3 regions of the Micromonospora sp. NPDC047762 genome follow, and region 1 is predicted to be linked to each of the others. Evidence: predicted binding sites of a transcription regulator. Region 1 holds the regulator's gene; each other region holds the start of a gene.
The links. The regulator HrcA, encoded in region 1, represses chaperone genes, less so after heat shock. The targets are predictions, from matches to a motif close to GGTTNGCACNCTCNNNNNGAGNGTGCNAACC.
Positions count from the first base shown of each region.

Region 2: groES (co-chaperone GroES) is a predicted target of HrcA. The motif match lies at 4,676-4,706, and genes of this name have one in related genera.
Region 3: groL (chaperonin GroEL) is a predicted target of HrcA. The motif match lies at 2,181-2,211, and genes of this name have one in related genera.

Region 1 covers NZ_JBIDCQ010000004.1:576,315-582,480, reverse strand. The annotation lists gene hemW (radical SAM family heme chaperone HemW) at 1-580, shown strand, start outside; gene ACGF3C_RS16720 (DUF4870 domain-containing protein) at 647-1,273, opposite strand; gene hrcA (heat-inducible transcriptional repressor HrcA) at 1,499-2,521, shown strand; gene dnaJ (molecular chaperone DnaJ) at 2,597-3,742, shown strand; gene ACGF3C_RS16705 (16S rRNA (uracil(1498)-N(3))-methyltransferase) at 3,744-4,478, shown strand; gene ppk2 (polyphosphate kinase 2) at 4,483-5,394, opposite strand; gene ACGF3C_RS16695 (SDR family NAD(P)-dependent oxidoreductase) at 5,467-6,166, opposite strand, start outside.
Region 2 covers NZ_JBIDCQ010000002.1:594,783-600,948, reverse strand. The annotation lists gene ACGF3C_RS08380 (hypothetical protein) at 1-180, shown strand, start outside; gene ACGF3C_RS08375 (molybdopterin-dependent oxidoreductase) at 763-2,388, opposite strand; gene groL (chaperonin GroEL) at 2,523-4,157, opposite strand; gene groES (co-chaperone GroES) at 4,228-4,542, opposite strand; gene ACGF3C_RS08360 (methyltransferase domain-containing protein) at 4,802-5,998, shown strand; gene ybaK (Cys-tRNA(Pro) deacylase) at 6,024-6,166, shown strand, end outside.
Region 3 covers NZ_JBIDCQ010000002.1:271,234-277,399, reverse strand. The annotation lists gene ACGF3C_RS06770 (hypothetical protein) at 59-307, shown strand; gene groL (chaperonin GroEL) at 364-1,986, opposite strand; gene ACGF3C_RS06760 (hypothetical protein) at 2,259-3,422, opposite strand; gene ACGF3C_RS06755 (cold-shock protein) at 3,518-3,721, opposite strand; gene ACGF3C_RS06750 (GNAT family N-acetyltransferase) at 4,047-4,577, shown strand; gene paaN (phenylacetic acid degradation protein PaaN) at 4,746-6,166, opposite strand, start outside.

The sequences.
Region 1 (6,166 bases):
CGGGGTGGACCACGTCAGCGCGTACGCCCTGATCGTCGAGGACGGCACCCGGCTCGCCGCCCGGATGCGGCGCGGCGAGCTGGCGTACCCCAGTGACGACGTGGCAGCGGACCGCTACCTGGCCGCGGAGGCCGCGCTCGACGCGGCCGGGCTCTCCTGGTACGAGGTCTCCAACTGGGCCCGCACCGAGGACGCCCGCTGCCGGCACAACCTGCTCTACTGGACCGGCGCGGACTGGTGGGGGCTGGGGCCGGGGGCGCACAGCCACGTCGGCGGGGTCCGCTGGTGGAACGTGAAGCACCCCTCGGCGTACGCCAAGCGGTTGGCCGCCGGGGAGTCTCCCGGCCTGGCCCGGGAGGTGCTCACCGTCGACGAGGCGCACATGGAGGACGTGATGCTCCGGCTGCGGTTGGCCAGTGGTCTCCCGCTGGCGGTGCTCGACGCGGCCGGCCGGGCCGGCGCCGAGCGGGCCCTGGCCGGCGGTCTGCTGGCAGCCGACGAGTACGCCGCCGGCCGGGCGGTGCTCACAGTGCGCGGGCGCCTGCTCGCCGACGCGGTCGTCCGCGATCTGCTGCCCTGAGTGGCCCACCGCTCCCGGACCGGGACGGCGGTGAATCGGGCCGGCCGGGGGAGCGGCCGGCCCGGTTCACTTGATGAAGGTGGCAGTCATCGGGTAGCGGTACGGGGTGCCCTCGTTGGCCTTCATGCCGGCGATGATCCCGAAGAGGATCTGGATCACCACGACGGCGATGCTGGGCAGGAAGAGCAGGCACCAGCTCACGAAGAGCAGCACGAACGCGATGATCGACCAGAGGATCTGAAAGTTCAGGGCGGCGAGGGCGTGCGCCCGGACGGTCGGCGACTGCTGGCCGCGGGCCAGGTAGGCGATCAGCGGGGCGACGAAGCCCAGCGGACCGAAACTGACCAGCGCGCCGAGCGCGCCGCCGAAGTGCGCGACCAGCGCCCAGGTCTTGTCCTCGTTGTTGGCGTAGCCACCGCCGGGGCCGCCGTAGGCCCCACCGGCCGGGTAGCCGCCGGGCGGGGGATAGCCCCCGGGCGGGGGGTAGCCGCCTGCCGGAGGGTAGCCGCCTGACGGCGGTTGGTCACCGGTGGGCGGCGGATAGCCACCGGGCGGGGGATAGCCGGCCGGGCCGGGCGCCCCGGACAGTGGTGCGGTGGGCGGCTCGGCCGACGGGTACGGCCCGGGGGAGGTGGGCTCCGGCGGGTAGTTGCCGGGGTCGCCCGACCCGGGAGGGCGAGGAGGTTCAGTCATGGATGTCACGGTAGGTGCCGGTGGCAACGCCGCACCAGAGCGACTTCGCCTCGCAGTGCGGGCCGATCGGCCCAACAGCGTGGCGTGGGCCGCACCGAAGGGTGGCCGTTGATCATCGCGTCGGCGGGCCCGCCGACGTAGACTGGCACTCGCTACAGTCGAGTGCCAGGACGGCCCGGCCGGCCCAGAGCGCCGGCGGCCGACGTGCGACAGGAGGTGCGGAGGATGGGTCTCGACGACCGGAAACTCGCCGTGCTCCGCGCCATCGTCGAAGACTACGTCTCCACCCAGGAGCCGGTCGGCAGCAAGGCGCTGGTCGAGCGGCACCAGCTCGGGGTCTCCCCGGCCACGGTCCGCAACGACATGGCCGTGCTGGAGGAGGAGGGCTACATCCGGCAGCCGCACACCAGTGCCGGCCGGGTGCCCACCGACCGCGGCTACCGCCTCTTCGTCGACCGGTTGTCCCGGGTCAAACCGCTCAGCCCGGCCGAGCGCCGGGCCATCGAGCGCTTCCTGGTCGGCGCGGTCGACCTCGACGACGTGGTGCACCGTACGGTGCGGTTGCTCGCCCAGCTGACCCGACAGGTCGCCGTCGTGCAGTACCCGAGCCTGGCCCGCTCCTCGGTGCGTCACCTGGAGCTGGTGCCGATCTCCACCACCCGGTTGATGCTCGTCATGATCGCCGACACCGGGCGGGTGGAGCAGCGACTCGTGGAGCTGCCCGGCCCGGTGCCCGCCGACGACGTCACCGACCTGCGCCGACTGATCAACGAGAAGCTCGCCAACGCCCGGCTGTCCGAGACGCCCCCGCTGGTGCAGGCGCTGGTCGAGGAAGCGCCGCCCGGCCTGCGTCCGACCATGACCACGCTCGCCACCGTCCTGCTGGAGACGCTCGTCGAGCGGCACGAGGAGCGGATCGCCCTCGCCGGCACCGCGAACCTCACCCGGGGCGGCCTGCTCGACTTCCAGGGCTCCCTGCGGCCGATCCTCGAAGCTCTGGAGGAGGAGGTCGTGCTGCTCAAGCTCATCGGTGAGACAGAGCCGAGCACGACCCGGGTGCTGATCGGCGACGAGAACGAGTTCGACAACCTGCGAGCCGCCTCGGTGGTCAGCACCGGGTACGGCCCGGGCACCACCATCCTGGGCGGCCTGGGGGTGCTGGGGCCCACCCGGATGGACTACCCCGGCAACATCGCCACGGTCCGCGCCGTGGCACGCTACGTGGGCGAGTTGCTGGCCCAGAACTGATTGGTCAGGGCCGATGCGGCCGGCTGCGGCCGCCGACCGGCGCAACGCGAGACGAACATGAGGACACGGAACGCAGTGGCCAGGGACTACTACGGCATTCTCGGTGTGAGCCGGGAAGCCTCCGATGACGAGATCAAGCGCGCCTACCGCAAGCTGGCGCGCCAGTTCCACCCGGACGTCAATCCGGACCCGGAGGCTCAGGAGAAGTTCAAGGACATCAACGCCGCGTACGAGGTCCTCTCGGACGACCGTAAGCGGCAGATCGTCGACCTGGGTGGTGACCCGCTCGCCCCCGGTGGCGGCGGCGCCGGCGGCCCGGGTGGCCCCGGAGGCGCCGGCCCGTTCGTCGGTTTCCAGGACATCATGGACGCGTTCTTCGGCGGTGCCGGAGGTGGCGCCCGTGGCCCCCGGCCGCGTACCCGCCCTGGGGCCGACGCGATCCTGCGGCTCGAACTCGACCTGCACGAGACGGCCTTCGGCGTGGAGGCCCCGATCACCGTCGACACCGCGGTGCTCTGCACCACCTGCTCCGGCGCCGGCACGGCCGCCGGCACGCACCTGGCGACCTGCGAGGCGTGTGGTGGTCGGGGCGAGGTGCAGTCGGTGCAGCGCACCTTCCTCGGCCAGGTGGTCTCCGCCCGGCCGTGCACCGTGTGCCAGGGCTACGGCACCACCATCCCGCACCCCTGCCCCACCTGCGCCGGCGACGGCCGGGTGCGGACCCGCCGGTCGTTGACCGTCAAGATCCCGGCCGGTGTCGAGGACGGCATGCGGATCCGGCTGGCCCAGCAGGGCGAGGTGGGCCCCGGCGGCGGCACCGCCGGCGACCTCTACGTGGAGATCCACGAGCGCCCGCACGACGTGTACTCCCGCAAGGGCGACGACCTGCACTGCCGGGTCACGGTGCCGATGACGGCGGCGGCACTGGGCACCCGGCTGACCATCAAGACGCTGGACAGCGAGGAGACCGTCGACGTCAAGGCCGGCACCCAGCCGGCCAGCACGCTGCGACTGCGCGCCCGGGGCGTGCCGCACCTGCGCGGCACCGGCCGGGGCGACCTCTACGTCCACCTCGACGTGCGGACGCCGACCAAGCTCGACCCGGACCAGGAGAAGATGCTGCGCGACTTCGCCAAGACCCGTGGTGAGGAGGTCGCCGAGCTGTCCAAGCAGGGCGGCTTCTTCTCCCGGATGCGCGACGCGTTCAACGGGCACGCCTGAGGTGTCCGCGCCGCTGTTCCTGGTGGAGGCGCTGCCCACCGGCGACGCGCTGACCCTGGACGGCCCGGAGGGGCACCACGCCGCGACAGTGCAGCGGTTGCGCGTCGGCGAGGAGTTGCTGCTCGCCGACGGCCGGGGTGGCACGGCCGTCGCCGTGGTCACGGCCGTCGGCCGGGGCAGCCTGGAGGTCACCGTCACCTCCCGGGGGTACGCGGACGCGCCGGTACCCCGACTGGTGACGGTGCAGGGCATCGCCAAGGGCGACCGGGGTGAGCTGGCCGTGCAGGCGATGACCGAGGTCGGGGTGGACGAGATCGTGCCCTGGGCGGCATCACGTTCGGTGACCCAGTGGCGCGGCGACCGGGGCGTACGCGCCCGGGAGAAGTGGGTGGCCACGGCACGGGAGGCGGCCAAGCAGGCCCGCCGGCCGTGGCTGCCGGTGGTGGCCGGTGCGCCGGACGAGTCCACCGCCACCGTTGCCCGCCGGATCGCCGGTGCCGCCGTCGGGTTCGTGCTGCACGAGGAGGCCGACGACCGGCTCACCACCGCCGAGCTGCCCTCCACCGGCGAGATCGTGCTGGTGATCGGCCCGGAAGGCGGCATCGCCCCGGCCGAGTTGACCGCCTTCGTCGAGGCCGGCGGGCGACCCGTACGCCTTGGGCCGGCCGTGCTGCGCACCTCCACCGCCGGGGTGGCGGCCCTCAGCGTGCTCGCCGCCCGCCTCGGCCGCTGGTGACCGTTCAGGGCCTCGGGAACACCGGTACGACCTCCTCCTCCGGCCCCAGGTCCAGCCCAGCGTTTCCGATGATCTGCGGGTCCGGTGTGCCGACCACAGCGAAGTCCTTGCCGGTGTAGTCGAAGCGGTGCAGCACGTGCCGCATCGCCTCGAGCCGGGCCCGCTTCTTGTCGTTGCTCTTCACCACCGTCCACGGCGCGTCGGCCGTGTCGGTCCAGAAGAACATCGCCTCCTTGGCCTCGGTGTAGTCGTCCCACCGGTCGAGTGAGGCGATGTCCATCGGGGACAGCTTCCACTGCCGGACCGGGTCGACCTGGCGGATCGCGAACCGGGTGCGCTGCTCGTTCTGGGAGACGGAGAACCAGAACTTGACCAGCCGGATGCCCGAGCGCACCAGCATCCGTTCCAGCTCCGGGGCCTGCCGTAGGAACTCCAGGTACTCCTTGCGGCTGCAGAAGCCCATCACCCGCTCGACGCCGGCCCTGTTGTACCAGGAACGGTCGAACAGCACGATCTCGCCGGCCGCCGGCAGGTGGGCCAGCCAGCGCTGGAAGTACCACTGGGCGGCTTCCCGCTCGTCCGGCTTGGCGAGCGCCACCACCGACGCGCCACGTGGGTTGAGGTGCTCCATGAAGCGTTTGATGGTGCCGCCCTTGCCGGCGGCGTCCCGGCCCTCGAAGAGGATCACCAAACGCTCGCCGGACTCCTTGATCCAGTCCTGGAGCTTCAGCAGCTCGATCTGGAGCAGCCGCTTGTCACGGTCGTACTCGTCGCGGTCCAGTCGCTCGTCGTACGGGTAGTCCTCGCGCCAGGTCTCGACAGGGGTGCCGTCGGGGCGGAGCAGGACAGGGTCGTCGTCGTGGCCATCGGCCACCCGGTAGTCGGCGGTGAGGTCCAGCAGCGCGGAGTCGGCCATGTCGGTGGGACTTACCCTGCCCTGACCCCCCAACCACCTCCCCGGTCGGGTGATCTGCGGACGGCGTGGACCTCAGCTGCGCAGGTAGGAAGCGCCGTTGAGGTCGACGATCGTGCCGGAGGCCCACTCGGCCTGCGGCGAGGCCAGCCAGTGCACGGCGGCGGCGATCTCCTCCGGTCGGCCCACCCGGTCGAACGGGCTCTGCGCCCGGATCGCCGCGCCCTGCTCGCCGTGCAGGTACTCGGTGACCATGTCGGTCGCCACGAAGCCCGGCGCGACGGTGGCGATCGTGATGCCGTACGGCGCGAGCGCCACGGCGAGGGACTGGCCCAGCGCGTTGAGCCCCGCCTTGCTGGCCCCGTACGCCGGCTGGTGCGGCTCGCCGCGGAACGCGCCACGGGACGAGACGTTGACGATCCGCCCGCCGCGTTCGCGCATGTGCTGGGCGGCGCACCAGATGGCGTTGCCGGCGCCGGTCAGGTTGGTCTCCACCACCTGCCGCCAGCGCTGCTGCCACTCCTCGTACGAGGCACCGAAGATCGGGTGGGGGTCGTCGCGGTCGCCGTACGTCCCGGCGTTGTTGACCAGCACGTCCAGCCCGCCGAGCAGTTCGGCGGCCCGGTCGACCATGACCCGGACCGCGTCCGGATCGGTGAGGTCGGCGCGGACCACCACGTGCCCGGTGCCCGGCAGTTGCGCGCGCAGCTTCTCGGCCGCGTCGGCGGAGTCGCGGTGGTGGATGGCCACCCGGTCGCCGCCGGCTGCGAACGCC
Region 2 (6,166 bases), on a different contig from region 1:
ATCACCAACCCCGAGTACTCCACCACCGCGTTCCTCAAGGGCCTCAAGCAGGTCGACGGGTGGCAGGACATGCCCCTGACCGACGCCGCGCAGACCGTGCAGGTCTCGGCCTACCCGGACGCCTACGCCCAGTGGGAGCAGCAGGCCACCGACCTGGTCGCCCAGCACTGGAACAGCTGACCCGCACCACCGCACGGCAACAGCACACCGACCGCTGGCCGGCACCCGCAACACCGGGGTGCCGGCCAGCGGCCTTCCTGCTGCCACCGATCGCCGACCGCCACCGTCAGCGGCCGCCGACCACCGCCCTGCGGCCGCTGACGCTGACCGCCGTTCCCAAACCACCGGCCCCCGGCGATGGGTGCAGCCGCTGGGAGCGCCGGCCGCAGGCGGCTGCCGCTGAAGAAGCCGCCGCAGGCGGCTGAGGAAGCCCGGTCGTGGGCCGGGGCCGGAGAGTGCCGAACTGGCCCCAACGGAGACAACTGACGTCGACCAACCGACTTGGCCCCGCAGATCTTGGACACTTTCCGTTCGGTGCTGACGGAAACTGTCCAAGATCTGCACGCGCTTCCGGATATGACCGGTCAGTCAGCGGGCCCGCCGGCCCATGGGCAGTCTCGGGAGCCGGCAGGCAGCCGCGGACACAGCCCACCAACCCGCAGGCCAGAACACGGACGCAGCCCGCCGACCGCACAGCACACGCCGCCAACACAGCCCGCCGATTCGGTGGCGCACCCGCGCGGGCGACGTCGTGCCAGGGGGTCAGCGGACGGTGACGGTGACCGTGTGCCAGCCGGTGGCACCATCCGGGACGACGTCCTGCGTACGTTCGGTCTGGGTTTCGCCTGTCGCGTCGGTCGCGCGGACCTGGAGTCGGTGCTCGCCAGGTGTGGCGTCCCAGCGCCAGGACCATTGCACCCAGGTGTCCACCGACACGGTGGGGGCCAGCGCGGCTTCCTGCCACGGGCCGTCGTCGACGCGTACCTCGACTCGGCGGATGCCCCGGTGCTGCGCCCAGGCCACCCCGGCGACGGTCACCGGGCCGGCGGTCAGCCGGTTACGTCCCCTGGGCGTGTCGATCCGGGACTGGGTCTTGATCGGCCCCTGGGGGGACCAGCCGCGCGGCACCCAGTACGCGTCGAAGTCGGCGAACCGGGTCAGCTCCAGTTCGGTCACCCATTTGCAGGCCGACACGTAGCCGTAGAGGCCCGGCACCACCACTCGGACCGGGAAGCCGTGCTCGACCGGCAGTGGCTCGCCGTTCATCCCGACGGCCAGCAGCGCGTCCCGTCCGTCGCGCAGCGCGGCGGTGGGGGTGCCGCAGGTCCAGCCGTCGACCGACCGGCCGACGACCTGGTCGGCGTCGTCGTCCGGCTCGACCTCGTCCAGCAGTTCCCGCAGGGGTACGCCGAGCCACAGGGCATTGCCGATCAGGTCCCCGCCCACCTCGTTGGAGACGCAGGCCAACGTGACGTACCGCTCGACCAGTGGTCGGGCCAGCAGATCCGCGTAGCTGTAGGTGCGTTCCCTGCCGACCCGTCCGTGGATCCGCAGCCGCCAGGTGTCCGGGTCGACCTGGGGCACCACCAGCGCGGTGTCGATCCGGTAGAACCCGAAGTTCGGGGTGACGTACGGCGCGAGCTGCGTCAGTGAGAGGTCCGCGCCCGCCGGTACGGCCGGCGCGGGGGCGACCGGCGCGGGCAGGCGGATCGCGTCGCGGGCTGCGGACACGCCGCGCCGCCCTGCCAGCCACCGCCCACCGAGGCCGGCCACCACGGCCGTGCCTAGCAGCACTCCGCTGCCGGTGAGGAACCGTCGCCGCGACTCCGGGTCCACTTCGGCAGGCCCGACCGCTTCGACCGCCGTCGTCGGCCCGGCGGGAGTCACCGGCACCGGCCCTGCCGGGGACACCGGAGCAGCGGGCGGCGTGGGTGGTGACCAGGACCAGGGGTCCAGCTCGAACGGTCCGCCGATGAACAGCCAGAGCACCAGGGCACCGAGACCGGCGCCGACCAGGGATGGCAGCGCGTCGGCGAGGTCAGCACCGGAGCGGGTCAACGCGGCTGCCACGCCGATGGCGCCGAACGCGGCGATGCCGGCCAGGCCGAACGCCAGTCGGCGGACCGCCAGTACGCCGAAGACGGCGGCGAAGCCTCCCAGCAACACGGCCGTGCCGACCAGCAGCGCGATCTTGTCGGCGGTGCCGAAGAGGTCGATGGCGAGTTGCTTCAGCGATTCGGGGACGGCGTCGACGACGACCCCGCCGACCGCGACCAGGGGCGCCGACCGGGGACCGGTCAACACCGCGACCGGTTCGGCGATCCCGATCGCGACGGCGGCGGCGGTGATTCCGGCCAACGCGGCGTACCGCCGTGACGTGGTGCTCATCGGCCCAGTGTGCGCGATCATCTCGCCCGGTCGCCAACAACGTCAGCGTTCGGTAATGACCTGGCAGCCCGCAGGCACGAGCCGGGGCGCACCGCCTGACGGCGGTGCGCCCCGGAACGGGTGTCGCTACCGGATCAGAAGCCCGGGCCGTGCTGGTGGCCGTGGCCGTGCCCGCCGGCGGCGGCCGGCTCGGCCTGCTCCGGCTTGTCCACCACGAGGCTCTCCGTGGTGAGCAGCAGACCGGCGATCGAGGCGGCGTTGGTGACCGCGTTGCGGGTCACCTTCACCGGGTCGATGATGCCGGCCTTGACCAGGTCGACGTACTCGCCCTTGGCGGCGTCGAGGCCGTTGCCCCACGTGAGGTCGGCGACCTTCTGCGTCACGACGTAGCCGTCGTGACCGGCGTTCTGGGCGATCCAGCGCAGCGGCTCGACGAGCGCCTTGCGCACGACCGAGACGCCAACCTTCTCGTCACCGGTGAAGCCCAGGTCGTCGTCGAGCACCGAGAGGATCTGCACCAGGGCGGCGCCGCCGCCGGGCACGGTGCCCTCCTCGACCGCAGCCTTGGTCGCCGCGATGGCGTCCTCGATGCGGTGCTTGCGCTCCTTCATCTCGACCTCGGTCGCCGCGCCGGCCTTGATGACGGCGATGCCACCGGAGAGCTTCGCCAGCCGCTCGGCCAGCTTCTCCCGGTCCCAGTCGGAGTCGGAGGCCTCGATCTCCTTGCGGATCTGGGAGACCCGGTCGGTGACGTCGGCCTTCTGGCCACCGCCGTCGACGATCGTGGTGTTCTCCTTGTCGACCACGACGCGCCGGGCGGTGCCGAGCACCTCCAGGCCGACCTGGTCGAGCTTGTAGCCCAGCTCCGGGGCGACCAGCTCGGCGCCCGTGGAGATCGCGATGTCCTGGAGCATTGCCTTGCGCCGGTCACCGAAGCCGGGGGCCTTGACCGCGCAGACCTTGAGGGTCTTACGCAGCGAGTTGACCACCAGGGTGGAGAGCGCCTGGCCGTCCACGTCCTCGGCGATGATCAGCAGGGGCTTGCTGTTCTGCAGGACCTTCTCCAGCAGCGGCAGCAGCTCCTCGATCGCCGAGATCTTCTGGGTGGTGACCAGGATGTACGCGTCCTCAAGGACGGATTCCTGACCCTCCAGGTCGGTGACGAAGTTCGGCGAGATGAAGCCCTTGTCGAACTGGAGACCTTCGGTCACGTCCAGTTCGGTGGTGAGCATCGAGCCTTCCTCGACGGTGATGACACCGTCGCGGCCGACGCGCTCCATCGCCTCGGCGATCAGATCGCCGATCGTGGAGTCCTGCGCGGAGATCGTCGCCACGTTCGCGATCGACTCCTTGCTGGTGACCTCGGCGGCCTTGCCGAGCAGCGCCTCGGAGACCTTCATGGCCGCCGCGTCGATGCCCCGCTTGAGACCGGCCGGGTTGGTCCCGGCGGTCACGTTGCGCAGACCCTCGCGAACCATCGCCTGGGCCAGCACGGTCGCGGTGGTGGTGCCGTCGCCGGCGACGTCGTTGGTCTTGGTCGCCACCTCCTTGACCAGCTGCGCGCCAAGGTTCTCGTACGGGTTGGTGAGCTCGATCTCCTTGGCGATGGTCACACCATCGTTGGTGATCGTCGGCGCACCGAATTTCTTGTCCAGGACGACGTTGCGCCCGCGCGGGCCGAGGGTGACCTTGACCGCGTCCGCGAGGGCGTTGACACCGTGCTCCAGCAGGTGCCGGGCGTCGTCCGAGAAGCTCAGGATCTTCGCCATTAATGTCCCTTCGAAGCGCCATTGCCCCGGCCCGGCGAGCCGGACCGGGGCAGTGGCACTGATCGGTTGCTTACTTCTCGATGACCGCGAGGACGTCGCGGGCGGAGAGCACCAGGTACTCCTCGCCGGCGTACTTGACCTCGGTGCCGCCGTACTTCGAGTAAAGGACGGTGTCGCCGACCTGCACGTCAACCGGAACCCGGTTGCCGTTGTCGTCGACGCGCCCCGGGCCCACAGCGAGGACGGTGCCCTCCTGCGGCTTCTCCTTGGCGGTGTCGGGGATCACGATGCCCGACGCCGTGGTGGTCTCAGCCTCGTTCGCCTGGACCACGATGCGGTCCTCGAGCGGCTTGATCGCAACCTTGGTCGCGGTAGTCACGGGCATACCCTCCTGGGGTACTGGTTTCGTTGCTGGCCAGCGGGGCTGACCAGCGTCAATCTGCCTCATGCCACCGGGCGGTGCCGTCGTCGCGGGTGCCGGTCCGCCTGGCGTGCGCACCCGGGTCGCGAGACCCGGAAGCTGGCACCCTCAGGGTGAGAGTGCTAATCGCAGGTTATTCCGTGGCTAGCACTCCGTCAAGGAGAGTGCCAGCGCGTCGCGCCCCGCCAGCCAAGTTTTCCGAGTCGGACGGGACAATGGCCGGGTGGATCTCGATCAGTTGGCGGCGCTGCGTACCCCTGAGGGGTCGGCCGCGCTCACCGCGGCGGCCGACCTGGCCGGCGGTGATCCACTGGTCGCGGCGTCGGCCCTGCGCGCGACCGGGGTGCCGCCGACGTTGGCCGCGGCGGCGTTGACCCAGGCCGAGCTGCGCCACCGGGCGGTGGGCAAGTTCGGCTCGGCCGCCGCTGGGATGTTCCTCACCCGCCCCGGCCTGGAGCAGGCCACCCGCCGGGTGGTCGCCGACCGTCGAGCCGCCCGGTTGCACGCGGCCGGCGTGCGGACCCTGGCCGATCTCGGGTGCGGGCTCGGGGCCGACGCGCTGGCCGCCGCCCGCGCCGGCATCCGGGTGTACGGGGTGGAGGCTGACCCGGTGACCGCGGCGATGGCCGCCGCCAACGCCGAGGCGGCCGGCCTGGCCGAGCTCTTCACCGTCGAGTGCGGCGACGCGACCGGGTTCGACGTGGCAAGGGTCGACGGGGTCTTCTGCGACCCGGCCCGCCGCGCCACCGGCACCGGGCGGCGGATCTTCGACCCGCGCGCCTACTCGCCACCGTGGGACTTCGTCACCGGGTTGGCCGAGCGGGTGCCGCGCACCGTGGTGAAGGTCGCGCCGGGCCTGGACCACGCGCTCATCCCGGCCGGGGCGGAGGCCGAGTGGGTCGGCGTGGACGGCGACCTGGTCGAGGCCGCGCTCTGGTGCGGCGAGATGGCGGAGGTGCCCCGTCGCGCCACCCTCCACCGCCAGCGAGGCGCCGAGGCCCACAGCCACCAGCTCACCGGCTCGGGTGCCGCCGAGGCGCCGGCCGGGCCGCCGCGTCGCTACCTGTACGACCCGGACCCGGCGGTGGTGCGCGCGCACCTCGTGGCCGAACTGGCCAGCGAACTGGACGCCAACCTGGGCGATCCGAGCATCGCCTACCTCTACGCCGACCAGCCGGTCCGCACCCCGTACGCGCGCTGCCTGGAGATCACCGACGTGTTGCCGTTCTCGCTCAAGCGCCTGCGGGCGCTGCTGCGGGAGCGCCGGGTGGGCCGGGTGGAGATCCTGAAGCGGGGTTCGGCGCTCACCCCGGAGCAGCTCCGGCGGGACCTGCGGCTGGCCGGGGACGCGGCGGCGAGTCTGGTGCTCACCCGGGTCGGCGGCGCACCGACGGTGCTGATCGGCCGGCCGGTCGACTAGCGCCGTCTCGACTAGCGTCTTCGCTGTGGCGGGACAGGGCACGCCGGCAACGGCACTCTTGGTCAAGCGGGGCATCGCGCATCGCACCCATCCGTACCGGGTGGCGCCGGACGCCCCGAACTACGGCGCGTTGGTGGCGGTGGCGCTCGGCGTGGCACCGGAGCGCGT
Region 3 (6,166 bases), on a different contig from region 1:
ATCCATTCGCCCGCATCGGCCAACGACGCCCCCTACCGTTTCGGTAGAGGAGGCAGCCATGACCACGGATGACAACCAGACCGAGGACGGCCCGCCGATCACCTGGAAACCGGTGGGTGAACTCCCCGGCCAACTGCCGTTCGACAGGCTCGACTACGGCGACGCCGAGCAACTGGCCGAGATGACCACCGACGGCGAGCCGCCGGTGGCCGAGGAGTCGCAGGAGATGGTGGACGCGCCGATCCAGCTGCTCCCGCCGTACAGCCGGGCACAGAAACGGCGCAACCAGCGCCCACTGCCAACCTGACGACGAACGGGGCGGACCGCGTCAGCGGCCCGCCCCGTTCGGTGTCGGAACTGGACTCAGAAGTCCATGTCCCCGCCACCCGGGCCAGCCGGGGCAGCCGGGGTCTTCTCCGGCTTGTCCGCGACAACAGCCTCGGTGGTGAGGAAGAGCGCCGCGATGGAAGCGGCGTTCTGCAGCGCCGAACGCGTCACCTTGGCCGGGTCGATGATGCCCGCCGCCAGCAGGTCGACGTACTCGCCGTTGGCGGCGTTAAGACCGTGACCCGCTTCGAGGTTACGGACCTTCTCCACCACGACGCCGCCCTCAAGGCCGGCGTTGACGGCGATCTGCCGCAGCGGGGCGTCCAGCGCGACCTTGACGATGTTCGCACCGGTCGCCTCGTCGCCGACCAGGTCGAGCTTGTCGAAGGCGGTCTTGCCGGCCTGCACCAGCGCGACGCCACCACCCGGGACGATGCCCTCTTCGACGGCCGCCTTCGCGTTGCGAACGGCGTCCTCGATGCGGTGCTTGCGCTCCTTGAGCTCGACCTCGGTGGCCGCGCCGACCTTGATGACCGCGACGCCGCCGGCCAGCTTGGCCAGCCGCTCCTGCAGCTTCTCGCGGTCGTAGTCGGAGTCGCTCTTGTCGATCTCGGCCCGGATCTGGTTGACCCGGCCCTGGATCTGCTCGGCGTCACCGGCACCGTCGACGATGGTGGTCTCGTCCTTGGTCACCACGACCTTGCGGGCGCGGCCCAGCATGTCGACGGTGGCGGCGTCGAGCTTGAGGCCGACCTCCTCGCTGATGACCTGGCCACCGGCGAGGATGGCGATGTCGGTCAGCATGGCCTTGCGGCGGTCACCGAAGCCCGGCGCCTTGACGGCGACCGACTTGAAGGTGCCACGGACCTTGTTGACCACCAGGGTGGCGAGGGCCTCGCCCTCCAGGTCCTCGGCGATGATCAGCAGCGGCTTGCCCGACTGCATGACCTTCTCCAGGATCGGGAGCAGGTCCTTCACCGACGAGATCTTGCTGTTGGCGATCAGGATGTACGGGTCGTCGAAGACGGCCTCCATACGCTCCGGGTCGGTCATGAAGTAGGCCGAGATGTAGCCCTTGTCGAAGCGCATACCCTCGGTGAGCTCCAGCTCCAGCCCGAAGGTGTTGCTCTCCTCGACGGTGATGACGCCTTCCTTGCCGACCTTGTCCATCGCCTCGGCGATGATCTCGCCGACGGTGCTGTCGCCAGCGGAGATGGAGGCGGTGGAGGCGATCTGCTCCTTGGTCTCGACGTCCTTGGCGAGCTTGGACAGCTCCTCCGAGACGCTCGCGACCGCGGCCTCGATGCCCCGCTTCAGGGCCATCGGGTTGGCGCCGGCGGCCACGTTGCGCAGGCCCTCGCGAACCAGGGCCTGGGCCAGGACGGTCGCCGTCGTCGTGCCGTCACCGGCAACGTCGTCGGTCTTCTTGGCGACCTCCTTGACCAGCTCAGCGCCGATCTTCTCGTACGGGTCCTCGAGCTCGATCTCCTTGGCGATGCTCACACCATCGTTGGTGATGGTGGGGGCACCCCACTTCTTCTCGAGCACGACGTTGCGGCCCTTGGGGCCGAGGGTCACCTTTACGGCGTCGGCGAGCTGGTTCATGCCCCGCTCGAGGCCGCGGCGAGCCTCTTCGTCGAAAGCGATCATCTTGGCCATACGGCGTTGTCCTCCTGGACACTCACGGGCCACCCGAGATGTGTGCCCCGGATGGGCCGCCTGGTGTGCGCACCTAGGGACGTCGCCACCTGGCGACGACGACGTCCTTCGGCCGGGCCGGATAGCCCGCGACGACCGGCCATGTGCTGCCCCGGTGTCTCCACACCGGCACAACCTGGCCCCACCGTCCCGACCGTTGGCACTCACGGTATGCGAGTGCCAATGACTTGTTTAGCACTCTCCCCTGCCGAGTGCAAGCACGATGCCGCCGCTCAGCCGAGTTCCGCAGCCAGTCCAGCGCTGTTCACCGGCGCCTCATGGGCACGCTGCTCGACGTACGTCACCAGCAGACCGACCATCTGCGCGAGATGGGCCGGCAGGGCCAGCACGGCGGTGATCCCGATCACCACCACCGCCCCGGCGGCGGTACCCGCCGAGGAGAACGGGTCCGTTCCGAGCGCGCCGGTGCCGATCCCTTCCAGGCCACCGGGGATCAGCGTGCCGACGATCACCGCCACGGCCACCAGGGCCACCCGTCCGAGCAGCAGGCCGAGTCGGTCGTGGAACATCCGGAACGATCGACCGATCGGGTTGTGCCGTTCGAAGAGATAGACGGGGCCGGCCATGCTCAGCGCGAAGGCCAGGTAGATGCCCGGCAGCACGCAGAAGCAGACACCGACGCCGATGAGCAGACTGACCAGCAGGGTCCACGCCCACAGCCCGAGTGCCCGACGCAGGCCGTAGCGCAGCGCGGACTCCAGGCTGGCCGGCTGACCGGCCGCCTGCTGGGTGATCACCCAGGTGCCGGCGGCCCACCCGACGGCCTGCACCAACCCGACGACCAGGCTGCCGCCGAGCAGCAGGACCAGGAGGCTCAGCAGTTCGGCGACGAAATTGTCCGGCAGCGCGGGGGTCGAAGTCGATCCGGCCTGCGCGGCCCACTTCGCCGACGGGTCCAGCCCGAGGGAGACCACCGAGAGCACCGCCGCGGGCAGCACCTGGGTGAGCAGCATGATCGGCACCAACTGCCGCCAGCCCCGGCGCAGCGCTCCTCCGCAGCGGTTGAACCAGCCGCCGATACCCGCGCCAGGTGGCGTGACCAGGGCGTCGTTCGGGTCGACCCCGTAACCGGGCGGGTACCAGCCGACCGGCGGCCCCGGGTACCACGGCTGCCCGCCGTAGGGACCCGACCCGGGCGGGTAGCCCCCGGTGGGCGGGAACGCCCAGCCCTGCGGCGGCGGGGCCGCACCCCAGGCACCCTGCGCGGGATCCCAGCCGGGCGGCGGACCGGCGGGGCCGGAGGACGGGCCGGCCGGGGGCGTGCCCGGCCCCCAGCCGGGCGGCGGACCGGCGGGGCCGGGGCTGCCGGCGGGCGAGGACGGGTCCGGCTCCCCCGACCCGGAGGACGGAGTGTGCGGGGGTGGCTGGTCGGTCATGAACGCTCCTCAGCATCGGCTGGAACGGTTCACGATCTTCCCGGGTGCACGCCCCTGCCGCAGCCCCGACTCACGGGGCCGATCGGCCAGGAAGCTCAGTCGATGACGCGTACGTGCTCTGCCTGTGGGCCCTTCTGGCCCTGGGTGATCTCGAACTCGACCCGCTGACCGTCGTCCAGCGCCTTGTAACCGTCCATCTCGATCGCGGAGAAGTGGACAAAAACGTCCTGCCCGCCGTCGACGGCGATGAAGCCGTAGCCCTTTTCGGCGTTGAACCACTTCACGGAGCCCTGTGCCACTGTGCACTTCCCTCACTCTGCCCGGCGTTGCCTGACTCGGCGCACGGCACGGCCGGACGCCCCGGACCACCGACTCAGCGATCGATGACCGCCATTGAAGAAGGTGACCGAAATCGCACGCTACACGAGGACTGACGGCCGCGCACGGCCACAAAACAGACACACTCCGAGGCGCACCGGCCGCGCTGATCGGCCGGATTCCCGAGCCACCGGATTCGCCCGCGTCATTGCAGAATGGAGGGGCGTTCGCCGGGCGGCCCCGAGATGACGGCGATCGGGCCCAGCTCGCGAAACGCCATCCCTGCCCTGTGGTAGGCATGCGGACATGACCACCGACATGGGCCCGCCGACAGTGCGGCTCGCGGAGATCCGCCGGGTCCGGCCGGAGGACGCCGCCCGGATGCGGGCGCTGCGCCTGGAGATGCTGGCCGACGCGCCGTTGGCCTTCCTGGAGACCCTGGCGGACGCGGCGGCCCGACCGCACAACGAGTTCGCCGCCCGGGTCGCGTACACCTCGGCCGGTGCCGGTAACGCGCAGTTCGTCGCCGACCCGGGCGGCCGGCTGGTCGGGCACGCCGGTGGTACGACCCACCCGAACGAACCGGGACTGACCGTGATCTACGCCGTGTACGTCACGCCGACCTGGCGCGGCAGTGGCCTGCTCGGCGAGCTGATCGACGGGGTGGCCGCCTGGTCGCGGGCCTGCGGCCGGCCGGAACTGCTGCTGGAGGTGGTGGTCGGCAACGACCGCGCCTATCGCGCCTACCAGCGTCTGGGCTTCAAGGACACCGGGGTACGGGTCCCCCACCCGAACATCCCAGCCCTGACCGAGCTACAGATGCGCCGAACAGCCTAGAACAGAGAACCATCCCAAGGCAGAACCACTGAGATGCCCTAAAAAAGCCGGCAGCGACGCCACCGCCGTGCCCACAACGGGTTTCCGGGGCAGCCCGACCCGCGCAGGGATCAAGCCTGACCGCCCGAAGCGGGTCGGGCTGCCCCGGAAACCCCCAACCGCGACCACCTACACGTGACGCCGCGACTGAACAATCCGGAACCGGTTCGCCACGTACGCCCCGTCGGTCAGCGCCGAGTTGGCCGCCGCGTTGGCTCCACTGCCGTGGAAGTCGGAGAACGCCGCCGACTGGTTCACGAAGACACCGCCGGTGAGGTTGCAGGACAGGTGCACCCCGACCTCGACCGCCACCGCCTCGGTTGCGTCCAGCACCGCCTCGTCGGTCGAGTAGACACCGGCGGTGAGCGCGCCCTTCTCGCCGACCGTCCGGCGCAGCAGCTCCAGGCTGTGCGTGGTCGAGTCGGTAGCGATGGCGAACGAGATCGGCCCGAACCATTCCCGGCCGTACGTCTCCGAGTCGTCCGCGGTCAGCTTCACGATCGTCGGGGTACGCACCACCGCGTCGGCGTACGACGGGTGGGCCACGGCCCGCGACTCCAGCACCGGCTCGCCGACCTTGGTCACCTCGGCCAGCCGCTCCAGCACCCCGTCGTTGACGATGGCACCGGTCAGCTCCACACCCCGGGCCGGGTCGGCGGTGAGCTTGCCGACGACGGCGGCGATCCCGCCGGCCACCTCGTCGAAGCTCTTGTGCCCCTGGTCGGTCTCGATGCCCCCGGCCGGGATGAGGATGTTCTGTGAGGTGGTGCACATCTGCCCGCTGTAGAGGGTCAGCGTGAACCCGAGGTTGCGGCACATGCCGGCGAAGTCGTCGGTGGAGTCGACGACGACGGTGTTGAGGCCGGCCTTCTCGGTGTAGACCGATGCCTGCCGGGCGTGCGTCTCCAGCCAGTCGCCGTACTCGGTGGAGCCGGTGAAGTCGACGATCCGGATGGCCCGGTGCAGGGCCAGGTCACTCGCGAGCTTCTCACCGGGAGCCTCGGCCGCCAGCATGATCAGGTTCGGGTCGAACCCGGCCTCGGCGAGCACCTCCCGGGCGTACTTCACGGTGATGGCCAGCGGCAGCACCGCGCGCGGGTGCGGCTTGACGATCACCGGGTTGCCGGTGACCAGCGAGGCGAACAGCCCTGGGTACGAGTTCCAGGTCGGGAAGGTGTTGCAGCCGATCACCAGCGCCACCCCACGCGGCACCACGTGGAACGTCTTGGTCATCCGCAGCGGGTCACCCTTGCCGGCGGCCTTCTCCCAACCCGCCGTGCCCGGGTGCCGGGTCATCTCGGCGTACGCGTACGCCAGCGCCTCCAGCGCCCGGTCCAGCGCGTGCGCGCCACCGGCCTGGAAGGCCATCACGAACGCCTGCCCGCTGGTGAACTGCACAGCGTTGGCCAGCTCGAAGATGTGCTTGTGCAGCCGGTCGAGGATCTCCAGGCAGACGCCCACCCGGGCCTGCGGGCCGGCGTCGCGCCACGCCGGCAGCGCGGCGGAGGCGGCGTTGATCAGCTCACCGGGGCCGGCGTGTGGGTAACGCA